Regions from separate parts of the Exiguobacterium sp. UBA6282 genome, predicted to be linked through region 2. Evidence: riboswitches for the same ligand, from Rfam matches in the RefSeq annotation. Region 2 holds a riboswitch; each other region holds the start of a gene.
What was found. Region 2 has a riboswitch for S-adenosylmethionine ahead of metK (methionine adenosyltransferase). Riboswitches for the same ligand answer to the same signal wherever they lie in the genome.

Region 1 (4,456 bases), on a different contig from region 2:
CATAGACTTCACCGGAGTTCGGATAGACGATGATTGGAACACTCGTCAACGTCTTAACGTGACGGATGAAGTCGGTCGCGTAGGATGCTGGAAAACAATTTGCACCGATTGCTGCAAGTTGCGGATGCTGTCCGATTGTCTCGATGCATATCGCAAGCGGTGTTCCCTCACTGATGTGCGTCGCATCTTGAAGCGAGAACGTCAGCCAAGCAGATACTTCCGGGAACGCTTCGAGAATCCCGAACAACACGACAGCTTCCTCAAGCGACGGAATCGTCTCGAATGCCAGCAGATCAGCCCCCGCTTCAATCAATGCTTCGATGCGCGGTCTGTGGAAGGCTTCTAGCACATCTGCTGACACACCATAATGACCGCGATACTCAGAACCATCTGCTAAGTAGGCACCATAAGGACCAACTGATCCCGCGATCAATGCGGCACTCTTTCCGCTACGCGTCCGTGCATCTTGCGCTAAGGTAACCGTTTGTCGAATTAACGCTTGTGCTTCCTCGGTCGTGATGTGACGTTGCTTGAATCCTTCGATACTTGCTTGATAGCTTGAGGTGATCGCAACATCGGCGCCCACTTCAAAGTAATCGTGATGGACACGCTCAATCTGTTCCGGTGCTTCGATTAAGAGGCGTGCTGACCAGAGTGGATCGTTCAGGTCGAATCCCTTTTGTTCGAGTTCAGTCGCAAGCGCACCATCTAAAATTAGGAAAGGAACTTCCTGTAATCGTTGATCAACTGGATTTTTGATTCGGGACATCTTCAACACTCCGTTTCTGAGAAGAATTCGTGAACGCATGAACGACATAACAGATCACGATGAATGGGATACCGCAATACAAGGCGACTCGTTGCGTCGGATCAAATCCGATACCAATCAGGGAAATCAAACAGACGACGAAAGCGGCGATCGGTACCAATGGAAAGAGTGGTGTACGATAGACCAATTCGTCGACCGTATGCCCTTCGCGGAGGAATTGTTTCCGGAAGCGATACTGCGCAACGCTGATACTCATCCAGACGACGACGACAGCAAGGCCGGAAATCGAGACGAGCGCAATATAGACACTTCCTGCTGCATAGATGCTAGACAGCAAAGCAAGTCCTCCGCCAAGCATGCTGAACAATACAGCTCGTAGTGGAACCCCACTTGGTGTCACCTGGGCGAAGAAACGCGGAATCATGCGTTCGTTCGCAAGCGACCAAAGCATCCGGGAGGCAGCGTAAAGCCCAGAGTTCGCTGCCGACAAGATCGCTGTCAGAATGACGAAGTTCATCACGTCTGCCGCATACGGAATTCCGATTCGTTCGAACACGGCAACGAACGGACTTTCGAGCACGCCCTTCCCTTCCGTTGGCAATAAGACGGCTAATACGATGATCGTACCGACGAAAAAGAGAACGAGTCGCAAAATCGTTGTTCGGATCGCAAGCGGAATCGTCCGCTTCGGATCGACCGCTTCACCCGCTGCGACGCCGATCAATTCCGTTCCTGAGTAAGCAAAGTTCACAGCAAGCATCGTCATGAAGATCGCAAATGCCCCATTTGGAAACAATCCTCCTTCCGTTAAGGAAGAAAAGAATGGTGCTGGGCTACCATCTTGTAATGGGATGAAGCCAACGATGGCTCCCGCACCAAGTAAAATGAACGCAATGATCGTTACGACCTTAATGGCGGAGAACCAAAACTCGACTTCAGCAAATACGCGGACCTTCAAGACGTTGATACCAAGGATCATCGCAGCGAATAATGCACTGAACACCCAGACTGGAATCGACGGGAACCAACGTTGCATTAAAATGCCTGCTGCCGTGAATTCTGAACCAAGGGCGACCGTCCACGTCAGCCAGTAGAGCCAGGCCACCGTATAACCGGTACCGGGTCCGATATACTTCGTTGCGTACTTATGGAATGATCCGGTTTCCGGCATGTGTACAGCGAGTTCGCCAAGACTTAGCATGACTAAGTAGACGACGACGGCTCCGATCAAATACGACAAAATCGTTCCGACACGTCCCGCTTGTTCCAACGTATAACCTGTACTTAAAAATAATCCTGTTCCAATGACGCCTCCTAACGACAGCATGATCAGATGACGTGATTCCATCTTGCGTCGAAACGCTCCGCTCGTTTTCATGAATCCATTTCCTCCTCGTTCCACCTATTTCAAACAAAAAACGCATCCTCACGGATGCGTCGGTCGACAATTCGGAAATCTTATCGATCGGGTGCAACACCCGCAGGAATTAGCACAGTATCTTTCGACCTGTTGCTGAGGTTTCATAGGGCCAGTCCCTCCACCTCTCTGGATAAGTATGTAATTGTTCCTAACCCTATCAAGCCTTTTCCGAATTGTCAACACAATTCAGAATACTCCTACCAAAAAAACATTCCGTATCGTAATGACCCGGAATGTTAGAACACTTTATTTTTTTGCGAATAGATCCGCTGTCTTTAAGGCTGCCCGAACCGCTTTTCGGTTCAATGTCCCTTGCTGGTGCTTCATTTTCTTCGTTTGGGCAGCCAGTTGCGCTTTGAGCGCCGCAATTTCCTGATCTTTTTGAGTCGTCGTTGTTTGTTTCTGCAATGCTTTGATTTTCTTATCTTTTTCGGCCAATTGCGCTTTTGCCTGTTTTTGCGCATCCGCGATTTTTTTATCTTTTTCGGCTAATTTCTCTTTTGCCTTTATTTGTGTATCTGCGATTTTTTTCTCTTGTTCTGGGAAGAACCGTTCGAAACGGGCGACTGCTTCTTCGAGACTCACGCCAGAAATCGGTTGAACCGGTGGAAGTAGTTCCGCTTGCGCCATTTGACGGTCAAACGGCACATTCTCAGGATAATTCGTCTCTTGGTAAATGTGTTCAAGATCATTCACGTTCAAGAAATCAACGAAGTTGTCGAAGTTACGTGCTTGAACACGTGCCGGACTTTGGAAATCAGCATTGGCTACGACGTCGGATAATTGTGTATCCGCTTTGATGTCGTTCGCCCAAATATGCGTCAACTGATGATAATCCGTTAGTTCGCGCATTCGTGCATCCTTTGGAATGAGGATACTCGGCGTACCCGCAAGCGTTGCTGTGATATTTCCATGCAAGCGCGCACCAAAACTGAGGTCTGCCTGCCCGATGAAATCGAACCATGTTTGTGCGTTCAAGAAGAAACGAACACGATCGTTCATGTAAGCAGGATCCGACATCTTCACCGGATAGTTCGTCACGGACAAATCTGCGATCGGATGCGTTCCTGTATACGTCAATTTCAGTTCCTTCATCCATTGGGGAATGAAGTAATGATTCGGATACTCTTCCATTCCGCGCGTAATGAAATCAAGAACATTTTGTGGTGCTAAACGTGACGAGTTGACCGTAATCATCGACTCGGGCGTAATGTTCGTTTCACGAATATGTAAGTCGCGACCAAACGCGTACATCGAAGGACATCCGATGACACGATGATCAATGCCTTCGCGAAAACCAAGACGCGTCAAGTATTTCGACGTGATTTCCCCACGAAGACCAAGCATGCTTGAGCGCTCAAGTACAGCGCTGACGAATGCTTTGACATCTTCATCGAACGGGAATCCGCCGTCTAGATCTGGTTCAAACGGTGCACGTAAGCCTACACCGATGACGACGACTGGAATTTTTAATTTCTTGATAAGGCGGGTGTACTTCCGCAACGTCGGTACGAATTCTTTTCGGAATGCATCCGCTAACGGAATGACATAAAGATCAAAGTTGGCATTGATTTCGTCCGCCCGTTCTTCATCGTAATAGTAATAGTCCGGTGTAATCGTCGTACCTTCTGTCATCAACGTCCGAAAGATACTGTATTGATAAATGAGATTTCCAACGTTTCCTCCAATGGAATTATGTTTCATCAAATAAGGAGCATCGAACTGTTCGAATGGTGTCATACCTGCACGAATAATAATACGTTTCATAATGGATAAACTTCCCCTCTCGTCTGCTTCATTCGTCCTTGCAAGAAAAAATGCGGAAAAATATATTATCACTTTTTTTCAATCTCATTAACAATAGATGAACTTTATTTCGGAAGTCAACGATTCCTAGGGGAAACAGGTCTTTCGTCATCAAAACGAAACATTTGTACTACTCCATTATTTTTCTAAAATAGAAAAATGTAACTATTTAATCGTTCTAAGATACATGCGTAAGTTTGCTTCGACTAATTTTAAAGCTCTGAACCGTTCTGTCGAAGTAGGTTTTAACAAGGCGCTGAAAAAATGTTCCACTTCGACTGGCTGACCTTTTTCCATATCGCGCAACATCGACGATTTCATCGTATCTTCCATCGCATGCATCTGCTTCAATAGCACCGTTTCTGTATCGTCATTGAAGACCGCGCCCTGTTCTTCCATCGCCTGTTTCGCTTCGTTCATGACGTCTACAATCATCTGACGCCCGACAGCTTCTTCCCGAA
Region 2 (4,456 bases):
GTCCTCGATTACGTCACAGCCCTTGATCAGCAAGGTTATGCCGTTCTTCAGTACCGCTTCTTGAATCAACAGAATCATCCACCGTTCATCATCGCGATCGAGAAAAAAGTGCGCTGACAGTAGAAATAAAGAAGTGATGGCTTCCGCTATGGAAACCATCACTTTTTTCATTCTTCGACTAATTTAAAAAACAACAATAATTTTTCCGCAAACCGTGTATTCAACCGTTCAAAGCTGAAATGCGGGAAACCGTGTAGACGTTGTAAGTAAATCTGATCGCCACCCATTTTCCGACATACTTCGAGTGTCAGTTTGACGTCTGCGAACTGATCGTCTGGTGCATAAAAACAAGCCAAGTTTACACGAGGCAGTTTTTTTCGTTCCTCGTCATGTACGACGATCTCTTCTTCGATTTCCCGGTACTGCGCATACGTCAGTTCACCGATGCGAACGGTATCTTCCGTACTTTGACCAAACGGCAACGTACCGAGTGGCGCATCAGGACGGAAACGATCAAACGCACTCGCGAAGACTTGTTTGACACCTCCGAGTTGTTTCGACGGATGCCAATCAAACAATGGTGAAACGAACGCAAGACTTGCGACTGGTAGTTCATATTCTTGCAACAGACGATTGACGACGAGTGCCCCCATGCTACAGGCGATGATATGAATCGGTAGCTTTCGTTTTCCTGCTTCGCGTAATGCTTCTTTTAATAGTTGACCGTGCTCTTCAAACGAAATGCGACGTGGTGCGTCGACGAGTAGCACTTCATACTCTCTTTCGAGTACTCGAATCAAAGCTTCACTCGGACGGGCACGCAGTTGTAACGGATAGACTAATACGATGATTCCTGTTGGTTGTTCAACCACAAACTCACCTCTTCACTTCATACTTCCTTTTCACGATACCTTATTTCAAACGCAAACGAAACCGTCCCGAGACGGATTTCACGAGGCAACATGACGAAGACGAACGACTGATTCCGCTTGCCCAAACACTTCTTCCGTCATCTCACTAAGTTCTTCAAAACCAAATGAGGTCAGGAATTGACGCGCTTTATAGTTACGTGCTTCCACGTAGACTTCGAGTGGGACGGCTCCTTGTCGTTCGAGTTCACGAATCAGACGTCTTCCGATTCCGTTTTGCTGATATTCCGGCAAGACGTAAAGCCGAATGATTTCCCATGTTCCTTCGACATCAACAGCATGAATGAAACCGACGATTTCCTCGTCGATGATTCCGACATAAAAATACTCTCCCCGTGCTTCTTCCGCCGTCCGGATCGCACGAACGACTTCTTCTTGCGGATACGCCTCCTGCACGAAATGCGCTTTCGAACGTTCGGAATAGATTTCTTCATACGTATCCAACCAAGATGTGATAGCAATGTCATGAATACGTCCTGCATCAGCTGGAATAGCTTCGCGTATTTCCATAATCGGAACCCCCCTTTATACTCATACAAATCGACTCATGTACTTTTACCCTTTTCTAGAAAAAACATTCGTTTCCTGCAAAGTTCCGCGGAAACAAAAAAGCCCGAAAACCCACATAGGATTTCCGGACTTTTTGATTATGCGAAACGTTTTGCTTGTTCTTCAAGAACTGCTGCTTTATCTGTTTGCTCCCATGGAAGCTCAACATCTGTACGACCGAAGTGACCGTATGCAGCTGTTTGACGATAGATCGGACGACGGAGATCAAGCATGTTGATGATTCCAGCCGGACGAAGATCGAAGTTTTCAGCAACCAATTCGACGAGTTGTGCTTCAGGAAGTTTTCCTGTGCCGAATGTATCAACTGCGATTGATACAGGGTGCGCGACACCGATTGCGTACGCAAGTTGAACTTCTGCTTTGTCTGCAAGACCTGCAGCAACGAGGTTCTTCGCGACGTAACGTGCTGCGTATGCAGCTGAACGGTCGACTTTTGTTGGATCTTTACCTGAGAATGCTCCACCGCCGTGGCGTGCGTATCCACCATACGTATCAACGATGATCTTACGACCAGTCAATCCAGCATCTCCTTGTGGTCCGCCAATGACGAAACGACCAGTTGGGTTGATGAAGAATTTCGTTGCTGCGTCGATGTATTCAGCCGGGATGACCGGTGTGATGACGTGTTCTTTCAAATCAGCTTGGATTTGCTCAAGCGTAACTTCTTCCGCATGTTGTGTCGAGATGACGATCGTATCGACACGAACCGGCTCGTTGTTCTCGTTGTATTCGACCGTGACTTGTGTTTTTCCGTCCGGACGAAGGTAGTCGAGTTGACCGTTTTTACGCACTTCTGCCAAACGGCGTGCGAGACGGTGCGAAAGCGAAATTGGAAGTGGCATGAGTTCTGGTGTTTCTTTCGTTGCGTAACCGAACATAAGACCTTGGTCTCCTGCACCGATTGCATCGATTTCTGCATCAGACATGCTACCTTCACGTGCTTCAAGCGCTTGGTCGACACCAAGAGCGATATCTGCTGATTGCTCATCGATCGATGTCAATACAGCACATGTATCCGCATCGAAACCGTATTTCGCGCGTGTGTAGCCGATTTCACGAATCGTTTCACGAACGACTTTTGGAATGTCGACGTAAGTGGATGTCGTGATCTCACCTGCAACGAGAACGAGACCTGTTGTAACAGAAGTTTCTGCCGCAACACGTGCGTTTGGATCCGCTGCAAGAATCGCATCGAGGATTGAATCCGAAATTTGGTCACAGATTTTATCTGGATGACCTTCAGTGACTGACTCCGACGTGAATAGTCGGCGATTAAGGTTTGTCATGTATGACCCTCCCAAAAAAGAATTTGACGGTGTACTCATTTCCCCTAGTTGAGTGGGACGGTAAAATGAAAAAAACCTTTCCAAGTCCAAAAAATGGTCAGGGAAAGGTTGTGCGTTCTTCCTTTACCCTCTTATCGTTCGAAGTGTTTACTTCGCTTCAGGAGAGCACCTTTTCCCTCATTAATATATGAATTAATGTAGGACGGTTGCCGGGTTTCTTCGGGCCTTGTTCCCTCCACCTGCTCAGAATAAGAGTATCCGTTACGAATTACATGATATAAAGTTGTACCTACTCTGTCAAGCAAGGTTTCAAATTCTAGTCGAAACTTTTTAAAAGAGATGTTAAACTATTAATGCTGAAAGCGTTTCCAGATAAATAGAAATCAGCACCAGAAAATGATTGCGCTCCCTTTAGTATGTCATATATAATGAATGTGTCATACTAAATGCAGTGAGCCAAAACCAACGTAGGGGAAAGGTGGGGTCAGGATGCCGATGACGGTCCTGAATATCGAAGAACTACTCAAGAAAGAGCATGTGTTCAAACAACTATCTGTTGCTGAACTTGTCGAACATGCGATTCGAAACGAAGAAGGTGTCCTTGCTGAGAACGGCGCACTATCTGTAGAAACGGGGAAATTTACAGGTCGTTCACCGAAAGATAAGTTCATCGTCCGTGATTCTTCCTGCGAGTCTCACATCGATTGGGGTCATGTTAACCAACCGATGGATGGAGACAAATTTGAACAATTGTTACAAAAGGTTCTTCGTTACATGAACGAAGCCGATCAGCTCTACTACACAGAAGCTGCTGCTGGGGCAGATACGCACTTCACCCTTCCGGTTCGTGTGCTCACACAATACGCTTGGCATAACCTGTTTGCCAAACAACTCTTTTTACGCGAGTATCCTGAAGTGGCTGCCTTCGAACCGTTCACGGTCGTCTACGCGCCACATTTCAAAGCAGATCCTACCGTTGACGGAACGAATTCCGAGACATTCATCGCCATGTCGTTTGAACACCGGATCGTCTTGATCGGCGGAACCGAATATGCGGGCGAAATCAAAAAATCGATTTTTTCCGTCATGAACTACCTCTTACCACAAGAAAATGTCCTTTCGATGCACTGTTCAGCAAACGTCGGACACGAAGGCGACGTCGCCTTGTTCTTCGGTCTATCCGGTACTGGTAAGACCACCCTGTCAGCAGACGATAGCCGTCAATTGATCGGTGACGATGAGCATGGTTGGTCGCATGACGGCGTCTTCAACATTGAAGGTGGATGTTATGCGAAGACGGTCAATCTGTCACGCGAAAAAGAACCGCAAATTTTTGATGCGATCCGTTTCGGAACTGTCCTTGAAAACGTCGTGCTCGATGAATCTCGTCATCCTGATTATGATGACACATCGTTGACAGAAAATACACGTGCTGCTTATCCGATCACAGCGATCGATAACATCGCTGTTCCATCACGGGCTGGTCATCCGAAGACGATTGTCTTCTTGACGGCTGATGCGTATGGCGTCTTGCCTCCGATCAGTAAATTGACGAAAGAACAAGCGATGTATCATTTCCTATCAGGTTATACATCAAAACTTGCTGGAACAGAGCGTGGTATCACGGAACCGGAAGCAACGTTCTCGACATGCTTCGGTTCACCATTTCTT
Region 3 (4,456 bases), on a different contig from region 2:
ATTTGCGAGTGCCGCATCAAGTGCTTGACGAAAAGCGATAACACCAGCCGCAGCACCTTGCGGATGACCATGTACGCCACCACCAGCGTTGATGACGGAATCGATCCCGAAGTCGCGTACGAGTTGAGCAACGAGTCCTGGGTGAATACCGGCTGAAGGGACAGGGAAAATCGCTTTCGTCTGACCGAGGCGAGTCGCTTCGACCGCGATGCCGCGGGCGACGTCCTTCGGAAGAGCGACATTGCCGTAAGGTGACGGGAATAGTGTTAAGTCTGCACCAGCAACGCGCGGTAATGTGCCAAGTAAGACAGGCGCTGCAACACCGTGGTTCGGGCTAGCAATCAATGCACCGCTGTAAGCCGGATGATTGAAAATGGGAACGTTGATCTCCGGATCACTTGCCAATTCACGTAAGACGTCGAGTCCGTATGTGAAGGTATTCAACAAGAAAGCAGTTGCTCCAGCGTCAATCAATCGTTTGGCTTGATCCTTGAGCGTAAAGACGGGACCACTAAGTGTGATCGCATACAACGCACGTTTACCGGTCCGGTGGAAATGAGCATCGATAACCTCACGTCCGATCCGTGCCCGATCAATCGTCGGTGTCAACGGATTGTCATATAGGATCTCATCGTCCTTGACGAGATCGATCCCACCAGCAAGTTGTCCTTCGAGTTGATCACGAAGGAACGATAAATCGCGTCCGATGACCCCTTTGAAGATGCTCATTAACAGTGGACGATCTTCGACACCAATCAAGGAACGAACCCCTTCAATCCCGAACTTCGCACCTGGAAAATCCGACGTGAATGTATCGGGTAGTAGCAGTTCTGTTAATTTGATTTCACCGTCGAGTGAAAGTTTCCCGAAGACGGTCGTCAAGATCGCAGAAAAGTCGCGCGATACATTGTGTTCCGGGTAACGAATCGTGATATAGCCTTTACCGTCGCGCTCTTCCGTATGTACGACTTCTCCTTTGAATGAGGCGAGTTGTTGTTGCTCAAGATGATTCAGCTCCGTCCAGGAACCAACCGTCAGACCAAGCGCGAGTTGTTCGGCGCGTTGCTCCAGTCGATCGCGGGCGGTCAATTGATAAGTAGCTGTGATGTAAGCCATGTCTTTCCTCCTTCAATAAAAAAATGGTCTCTTGTCAGCGACAAGAGACCATGAATGATTCGAACGTGGACTCTTATCTGTCAGCTTAGTAGCTGCAAGAATTAGCACCGTGCCAAAAGGTCGGTTGCTGCGACATCGTAGGGCTTGTCCCTCCGTCTGCTCTTGATAAGAATTGGATGAAATTGTGAAATCTAATTGCAATTTTTACATGAGAGTCACGACTTGTCAAACTATTTTTAGAAAATTTATTTTTTTGAAAATACTCTTTCTATATATGGAGCGAAAACGATATCCGTTTCTGCTTGATTTCGATTTGACAGCAGGGAAGAGGATTGCGTAAGATTCAAATCAATATCACACACGACAACTACATACGACTCTTATCGCGAGTTGGCAGAGGGAATTGGCCCGATGACGCCGCAGCAACCGACCACTTGGCACGGTGCTACATCCAACAGACGTTTCGTCTGAGAGATAAGAGGACGCAGTGACTTTCCTGCGCCTCTTTTCGATGACGAAAAGAGGCGCTTTTTCGTGTATCACACAGGGGGAACTGAGATGACATACAAAGCATTTACAGAACAGGACGCGATCGAACGGGTCCGCTCACTAGGACTGATCGGCGACGGAGCCGTCGAAGCAGAAGAGATTGGCGACGGCAATCTCAACCTTGTCTTTCGAATTCGAGAAGGTGAACATCGATTGATTCTAAAACAAGCACTTCCGTACGCGAAAGTCGTCGGTGAAAGCTGGCCACTATCACTCGAGCGGGCGTGGATCGAGCAATCCGCACTCCGTGAATTCGCCCGGCATGCCGTGCCGTTCGTACCGCGTGTTTTTCATGCTAGTCACGACGAGGCGTATACGGTCATGGAAGATCTTTCACATCTGACAATCGTTCGAAGCGGTTTACTCGCAGGTGAACAGTATCCGTTGCTTGCGGAACATATTGGTTCTTATCTCGCTCGGACTTTATTCCATACATCGGACTTTGCGCTTGGTCCGGTTGAAAAAAAACGTGTCGCCCGAACGTACTACAATCCGGACTTGTGCGACATCACGGAAAAATTAATCTTCACGGATCCGTTCCATGACGCGGAGACGAACGAGATTGAAGCCGGGCTTGAAGAAGAGGTGGCACGTCTATGGGCGGACGATGAGTTGAAACGCGAAGTCGCAAAACTCGAAGCGCTTTTCATCACGAAAGGAGATGCGTTGCTACACGGCGATCTACATACAGGAAGCATCTTTGCTTCGGCAACGGAAACGAAAGTCATCGATCCAGAATTCGCCTTTTATGGTCCATTCGGATTTGATGTCGGACAGTTCATCGCCCACTTATTCTTTGCAGCATACCCGGATTATTCAGCACTTCGTGATGCCCGGATTCGCGACATCGATACGTTCTGGCTGACGTTCGCTTCGACGTTCCGCGCCTTATGGGAACGCGAAGCCGTCGAACCATTCCGGACATCGGGACTCGTCGACGATGTACTGAGCACGATCTTGCAGGATGCCCTTGGCTTTGCCGGTTGCGAACTGATTCGTCGGACGATCGGACTCGCACCAGTCGCTGATTTAGAAACGATTAGTTCTATGACGGAACGACTAGAACGAAAACAACATGCTTTACGTTTAGGATCGGCGTTAATCAAACGTCGGACCGAATGCCGGACATTTGATGATTTACGAAACTTCGACGTAACGGAGGAACTTAGCCGATGAGTACATTCGTTCAAAGTATTCGTTATGAAGATCGTGTCTTGACGATTCTCGATCAGACACGTCTACCGCAGGAAGAACACTATGAAGTCATTACCGATCTTGCACAAGCGGTCGAAGCGATTAAACAACTGCGCGTCCGAGGGGCGCCTGCGATCAGTTTATTTGGCGGATTCGTACTCGTTCAAGAGGCGTACCGGTTTGAAGCAGAACTGTCGATCTATAAGCAGACTTTGCTTGAGACATCAGCGACGTTACTCGCGACACGACCGACGGCTGTTAACTTACGAAATGTCCTTGATCAATTGAATCCAATCATTCAAGACGGGACGTCGGTAGAAGAGATCCGCGAACGGCTCGAGCAGCGGACGATTGCCTTATACGATCAGGATGCGCAGACGTCACGTCAAATCGGGATTCATGCACTTGAATTGTTCCAGTCAGGTGACCGGATCCTAACGATCTGTAATGCTGGATCGATTGCGACCGCTGCTTATGGAACAGCACTTGCGCCATTCTATATCGCAAAAGAACGCGGCATTGAATTATCGGTTTTTGCGAGTGAGACGCGACCATTACTGCAGGGAGCACGACTGACGACATGGGAGCTACAACGTGCCGGCATCGATGTCACGCTAATTACAGATAACATGGTCGCCCATACGCTGAAAGAAAAACAGATCGATGCAATCATCGTCGGGGCGGACCGGATTACACGCAACGGAGATACGGCGAATAAGATCGGAACGTTCCAACTAGCATTACTCGCTCAAGCTTTCGGTATCCCGTTTTACGTCGCAGCACCGCTCTCGACGTTTGATTTCTCACTTGTTTCCGGAGACGCGATCGAAATTGAAGAACGTGATCCGCAGGAAGTGACGACTGTCCAAGATGTTGCGACAGCACCAGAAGGAGTTGCTGTCTTCAACCCAGCTTTTGATGTCACACCACACACATTGATCACGGGCATCATCACCGAACTTGGTATTATCACGCAACCGAATGAAGAAACGATTGAAAAATTAACGGGGCTTCAACCCCTCGGATAAGGAGACAATTCATGAAAAAATTAGCTTACGCCGTCCTAGCACCGGCCTTATTACTAGCGGCTTGTGCGAATGGAGAAGCGACGACGAAAGTCGTCAAGGATGTACCAAAAGGAGTTCAATCGGACGTCAAGATCGCCGTCATCCGTAACCTCGCATCGGACGACCATACGAAGCAATTCCTTGATGGCGCACGAAGTGAAGGAGAAGCGCTCGGCTTTAAAGTCAGCACGTTCATTTCGGAAGGTAACGATGTCAAGTTCAAGGAACTGGTCGCGCAGGCGATTCAGCAAGAGTATGATGGGCTCATCATTTCGCACGGTAAGGAAGACTATGCCTATGACATGATCAAACCAGCAGTCGATAAAGGACTGAAGGTCGTGACGTTCGATACGGTCACGAAGAAAAAAGGGGCATCTCTACAAGACGTGACGGAAACGTTCCAAAACGATCATCAACTTGCGAAGCTATCACTCGATGAAGTGACGAAGGTGACGGACAAAAAGCCGGTCCGTGTCATCAAACTCTGGTTCGGACCAGGTTTTGCCCCGCTCGATCGTCGTCAGGAAATC
Region 4 (4,456 bases), on a different contig from region 2:
ACGGGATCCCGCATGGATGACGTCATCTATGAGGAATTCAAAGGAACAGGAAACATGGAGCTACATCTCGATCGTAAGCTGTCGGAACGCCGAATCTTCCCGGCAATCGACATTCGCAAATCAGGTACGCGGAAGGAAGAACTCTTGCTTCCGAAAGAGCAACTCGATGCGCTCTGGACGATTCGTCGGACGATGAACGAGTCGAACGAGTTCGTCGATACGTTCCTGCGTAAGATTCGCGACACGAAAAATAATGAAGAATTTTTTGCTGAACTTGAGAAAGAAAAGAAGAAGACGGTCCGACGTGCACCTGCTAAACCGCGTACTGTCAAGAAGGAAGCAACGACGGAAAAATAACTATTGCGACGCGTAAAAAAATCGTTTAGTATAGGAAGGTAACTTACTCTGGCTCAGCAAATGGACCAGGGCGGAAGGAGAGAAATCAACCATGAAACAAGGAATTCACCCTAACTACAACAAAGTAGTATTTATGGATTCAACGACTGAGTACAAATTCTTAAGCGGTTCTACTCGTTCTTCGAACGAAACGATCACTTGGGAAGATGGTAACGAGTACCCACTCATCCGTGTGGATGTGTCTTCAGACTCGCACCCATTCTACACAGGTCGTCAAAAGTTCAACGCGGCAGATGGTCGTGTCGATCGCTTCAACAAAAAATACGGCCGCAAGTAATTACTTGCCGGTTCTTAAAAAACAGCCTGCCTCCATTACGGAAGCAGGCTGTTTTTGTATAGGCTGAATTGCGAACGGTACGTAAGGTACGTCTTTAAGACGAACGAGAAAGCAATCCCGCCGACGATCCCGATCAAGTACGGCATGGCATCTGGATGTGCCAAGATGTAGTCGACGACTTTATGGAACGAGATATGACGACCAACAAAGTAGCCGGCGCCCAAGAACACACTGACCCAAATCAAAGCACCTGTATACGCGTAACTCGCAAAAATGCGAAACGGCATTTTTGAAACACCTGCAAAAAAGGCAGAGAGTTGGCGAAGACCAGGTATGTAGTAACCGATGATCAAGACCGATTTGCCGTAACGACGAAATCCGGCTTCAGCGGAGAGAATGTGTTTTTCTGAGATGCGCATCTTTGGTCCGACGCGATGCAACAGGGGCATGCCGAGTTTTAAGCCCAGCACGTAGCTAATCGTCATTCCGATGCAACTGCCAGCGTAAGCGGCAAGAATCGTACCGAACAGCGGTAGATTGCCTTGATGCATCCAAAAACCGGACAGGACGAGCAAGGTCTCATCAGGAACCGGCAATCCCACGATACCACCTGCGAGAAGGACGGAAAGACCAAGGGCGCCATATTGGTGCAGAATGTCATGTAAGAGATGATGAATCGGGGACACCTTCTTTCGCGAGAATCTTCTTCTTTAGTGTACAGGAAATGGATGAAGGTTGGAATGAAAGGACAAAAATTCTAGGTAAAGAAAAAATGAATTTTGATTTCCGGAAGTCAACCCTTTTTCTCAATACCGTTTCGAGCTATACTCGTTAAAGTGACTATTTTTAGAGGACGGTGTCGGACGATGATGCATGTAATAAATCAGTACGGCTGGATCGAAGTAATTTGTGGTAGTATGTTTTCCGGGAAATCGGAAGAGTTGATTCGTCGTGTCAGACGGGCACAGTACGGCAAACTGCCCGTTCAAGTATTCAAGCCGGCAATCGACGACCGGTACCATGAAGAGCATGTCGTCTCTCACATCGGAAATTCCGTCGTGGCGATTCCAATGGCGACGAGTCGTGATCTCTATGCAGCAGTAGCGGAAGAAACACAAATTGTCGGAATTGATGAAGTTCAATTCTTTGATGATGAGATCGTTCAAGTCATCGAAGCACTTGCGCAAGACGGAAAACGCGTCATTTGTGCAGGACTCGATCAGGATTTCCGGGCAGAGCCATTTGGCAAGATGCCGGAATTACTGGCGCGCGCAGAATTTGTGACGAAACTTCAGGCGATCTGTCTCTCATGTGGCGATCCGGCTTCCCGGACACAACGTTTGATTGATGGAAAACCAGCGAACTATGATGATCCGATCATTTTAGTCGGCGCTTCAGAATCGTATGAGCCACGGTGCCGCCACTGCCATGAAGTGCCAGGAAAGCCGAAGCCGCTCCAAACGATGCAACACCAAAAAGGATAAACAAAAAAGACGAACCGATGATGGTCGTCCTTTGATGTAACAGCTGTTCGCTTCTAAGTGAAGACGAATAGCTGTTTTTTTATTATCCCGTTTCCTGTGAGACACGGCTCGAGCGTTCGATGAAACGAATCGTCTCACGCACGATCAAATCCTGATCATGATCGAGGGTCGCGACGTGGTACGAGTTGAGGAGACAGTAGATTCGTTTATCATTCGTCCCGATATGCTGATGCAGGTAATCCGAGCTCGACGGCGGAACGACGTGATCGGTTGCCGAGTAAAGAATCAATGTCGGTAGAAGGATCGATCCAAGGCGTCCTTTCGTCTCATCCATCAAGCGGACGAGTTCGAATGCACAACGACTCGGAACGAGGTCATAGATGATTTCGAAAGCAGACCGTTTGATATCCGGTGCCCCTTCTGGTAAGTACTGTGGACCATCTTCAAACGACAATGCTTCATAAGACGGAACGGAGAGAGCGGCATTGATCGTAATGATGCCTGAAAATGGAATCCCGTCAGCGGCGAGCGATAGTGCGAGCGTCGCGCCCATCGATTGACCGATGACGAAGACTTGATCGCATGTTTCTTGTAAACGTGCATAGCCGTCTTGCAGGCTCTGCTTCCAACATCGAGCAGTCGATTGTTCGAACTCACGGACGTTCGTCCCGTGACCACGCAAACGTGGAGCATAGACAGTGAATCCTTTAGCAGCAAATGCCTCACCGACGTCCCGAACACTTTGCGGGGTCGCATTAAAACCATGACAGATTAAAATGCCGATCGGTCCACCTTGAAGATAAAATGCTTCAGCACCAGTCAATACAGGATAGTTCATCATTACTATTTTTCCTCCATTCGTGAAAAAAACTCGTCAACGTCACTGCTTGGACGCCCACGAGTTTTTCACCGTATCATCCAAAGCCGCGCTTTGCTGGTCGGAGCACCTTACAGATTGCAGGTTGCCGTGAAGTCATAGAGCCAGGTCTCTCGTTCACTCTTGATAAATATCATATTGGAATTGTCGGATTAATCATTGAAACGATGGTAGCACGACCGAAAATGCCTTGTCAAATCGTTCTGGACGAATCGTGATTTATTCTTTCAGCTAACTCATAACTTATGACTCAATCGATATGCGCCAAATGGATTATTTTTGCAAAGTTGGTTGACTTTTAAAGGTTCGACCCGTAATGTAAAAATTAGTTTTACGACATAAGCAACAACGCAACAACACACATACGAATTTCATACCGCAATACTTATCCAGAGAGGTGGAGGGACTGGCCCTACGAAACCTCGGCAACAGACTCATTATGAGCACTGTGCCAATTCCATCAGACAGATGTCTGAGAGATGAGTGGAGTGGATTCTGCCACTGTGCGGATCCAGGTCTCTTCTTGTTTCTCAAGAAGGGACCTTTTTTGTTGAATGAAGGGGGAAAACGGAATGATTGCATTTCATCAAGTCAAAAAAACGTACGTCACGAAGGATCAGACGATCGCAGCACTCGACGGTGTCGACCTGACGATCGAGAAAGGCGAAATCTTCGGTGTCATCGGCTTTAGCGGTGCCGGGAAAAGTTCATTGCTCCGCTGCGTCAACCTGTTAGAACGACCGACGTCAGGAACAGTGACGGTCGACGGGGAAGATTTAACACAACTATCACCAAAAAAATTACGCCAAGCGAAACAGCGGATCGGGATGATCTTTCAACACTTCAATCTATTGAATGCAAACACGGTCTTTACGAACGTTGCGAAACCACTCGTTCTCGCAGGTGTCAAGAAAGACGAGATTCGTCGCCGGGTGACGGAATTACTCGAATTCGTCGATCTTGCGGACAAGGCGGATCATTACCCGGATCAATTATCCGGCGGACAAAAGCAACGTGTCGGCATCGCCCGGGCACTAGCGACGCAACCATCCGTGCTCTTATGTGACGAAGCGACGTCAGCACTCGATCCTCAGACGACACATCATATTCTCCAGTTATTAAAACGCATCAATGCGGAATACGGGATCACCATTCTCTTGATCACCCATGAGATGGGCGTCATCCGGGAGATTTGTGACCGGGTCGCCGTCATCGAAGCCGGGAAGCTGATCGAGTCAGGAACAGTCTTTGATGTCTTTTCGAATCCGCAGACCGAGACAGCGAAAAACTTCGTCCGCTCCGTCATGCATGATGAAATTCCGGCATCAATTCGTCAGTTGATTGAGTCACGGAATGCGCATCCGATCTATAAGATTCATTTTCTCGGACATCACACCGGGC

Region 1: it holds a riboswitch for S-adenosylmethionine, as region 2 does, so the genes downstream of both, B2751_RS14780 (amino acid permease) here and metK (methionine adenosyltransferase) in region 2, are expected to answer to the same signal.
Region 3: it holds a riboswitch for S-adenosylmethionine, as region 2 does, so the genes downstream of both, mtnK (S-methyl-5-thioribose kinase) here and metK (methionine adenosyltransferase) in region 2, are expected to answer to the same signal.
Region 4: it holds a riboswitch for S-adenosylmethionine, as region 2 does, so the genes downstream of both, B2751_RS03415 (alpha/beta hydrolase) here and metK (methionine adenosyltransferase) in region 2, are expected to answer to the same signal.

The regions. Positions count from the first base shown of each region.
Region 1 is NZ_DJUM01000055.1:43,125-47,580, forward strand. Features, by position in the region: gene mmuM (homocysteine S-methyltransferase) at 1-769, opposite strand, end outside; gene B2751_RS14780 (amino acid permease) at 744-2,147, opposite strand; SAM riboswitch class I at 2,225-2,326, opposite strand; gene B2751_RS14785 (polysaccharide pyruvyl transferase family protein) at 2,436-3,956, opposite strand; gene B2751_RS14790 (ketopantoate reductase family protein) at 4,161-4,456, opposite strand, start outside.
Region 2 is NZ_DJUM01000024.1:65,882-70,337, reverse strand. Features, by position in the region: gene B2751_RS08075 (class I SAM-dependent methyltransferase) at 1-117, shown strand, start outside; gene B2751_RS08070 (serine aminopeptidase domain-containing protein) at 168-872, opposite strand; gene B2751_RS08065 (GNAT family N-acetyltransferase) at 951-1,439, opposite strand; gene metK (methionine adenosyltransferase) at 1,577-2,785, opposite strand; SAM riboswitch class I at 2,914-3,040, opposite strand; gene pckA (phosphoenolpyruvate carboxykinase (ATP)) at 3,275-4,456, shown strand, end outside.
Region 3 is NZ_DJUM01000028.1:22,582-27,037, forward strand. Features, by position in the region: gene B2751_RS08820 (2,3-diketo-5-methylthiopentyl-1-phosphate enolase) at 1-1,116, opposite strand, end outside; SAM riboswitch class I at 1,187-1,288, opposite strand; SAM riboswitch class I at 1,494-1,597, shown strand; gene mtnK (S-methyl-5-thioribose kinase) at 1,675-2,841, shown strand; gene mtnA (S-methyl-5-thioribose-1-phosphate isomerase) at 2,838-3,887, shown strand; gene B2751_RS08835 (sugar ABC transporter substrate-binding protein) at 3,899-4,456, shown strand, end outside.
Region 4 is NZ_DJUM01000013.1:61,540-65,995, forward strand. Features, by position in the region: gene rho (transcription termination factor Rho) at 1-357, shown strand, start outside; gene B2751_RS03400 (type B 50S ribosomal protein L31) at 449-694, shown strand; gene B2751_RS03405 (DedA family protein) at 730-1,380, opposite strand; gene B2751_RS03410 (thymidine kinase) at 1,564-2,178, shown strand; gene B2751_RS03415 (alpha/beta hydrolase) at 2,261-3,019, opposite strand; SAM riboswitch class I at 3,087-3,188, opposite strand; SAM riboswitch class I at 3,438-3,541, shown strand; gene B2751_RS03420 (methionine ABC transporter ATP-binding protein) at 3,628-4,456, shown strand, end outside.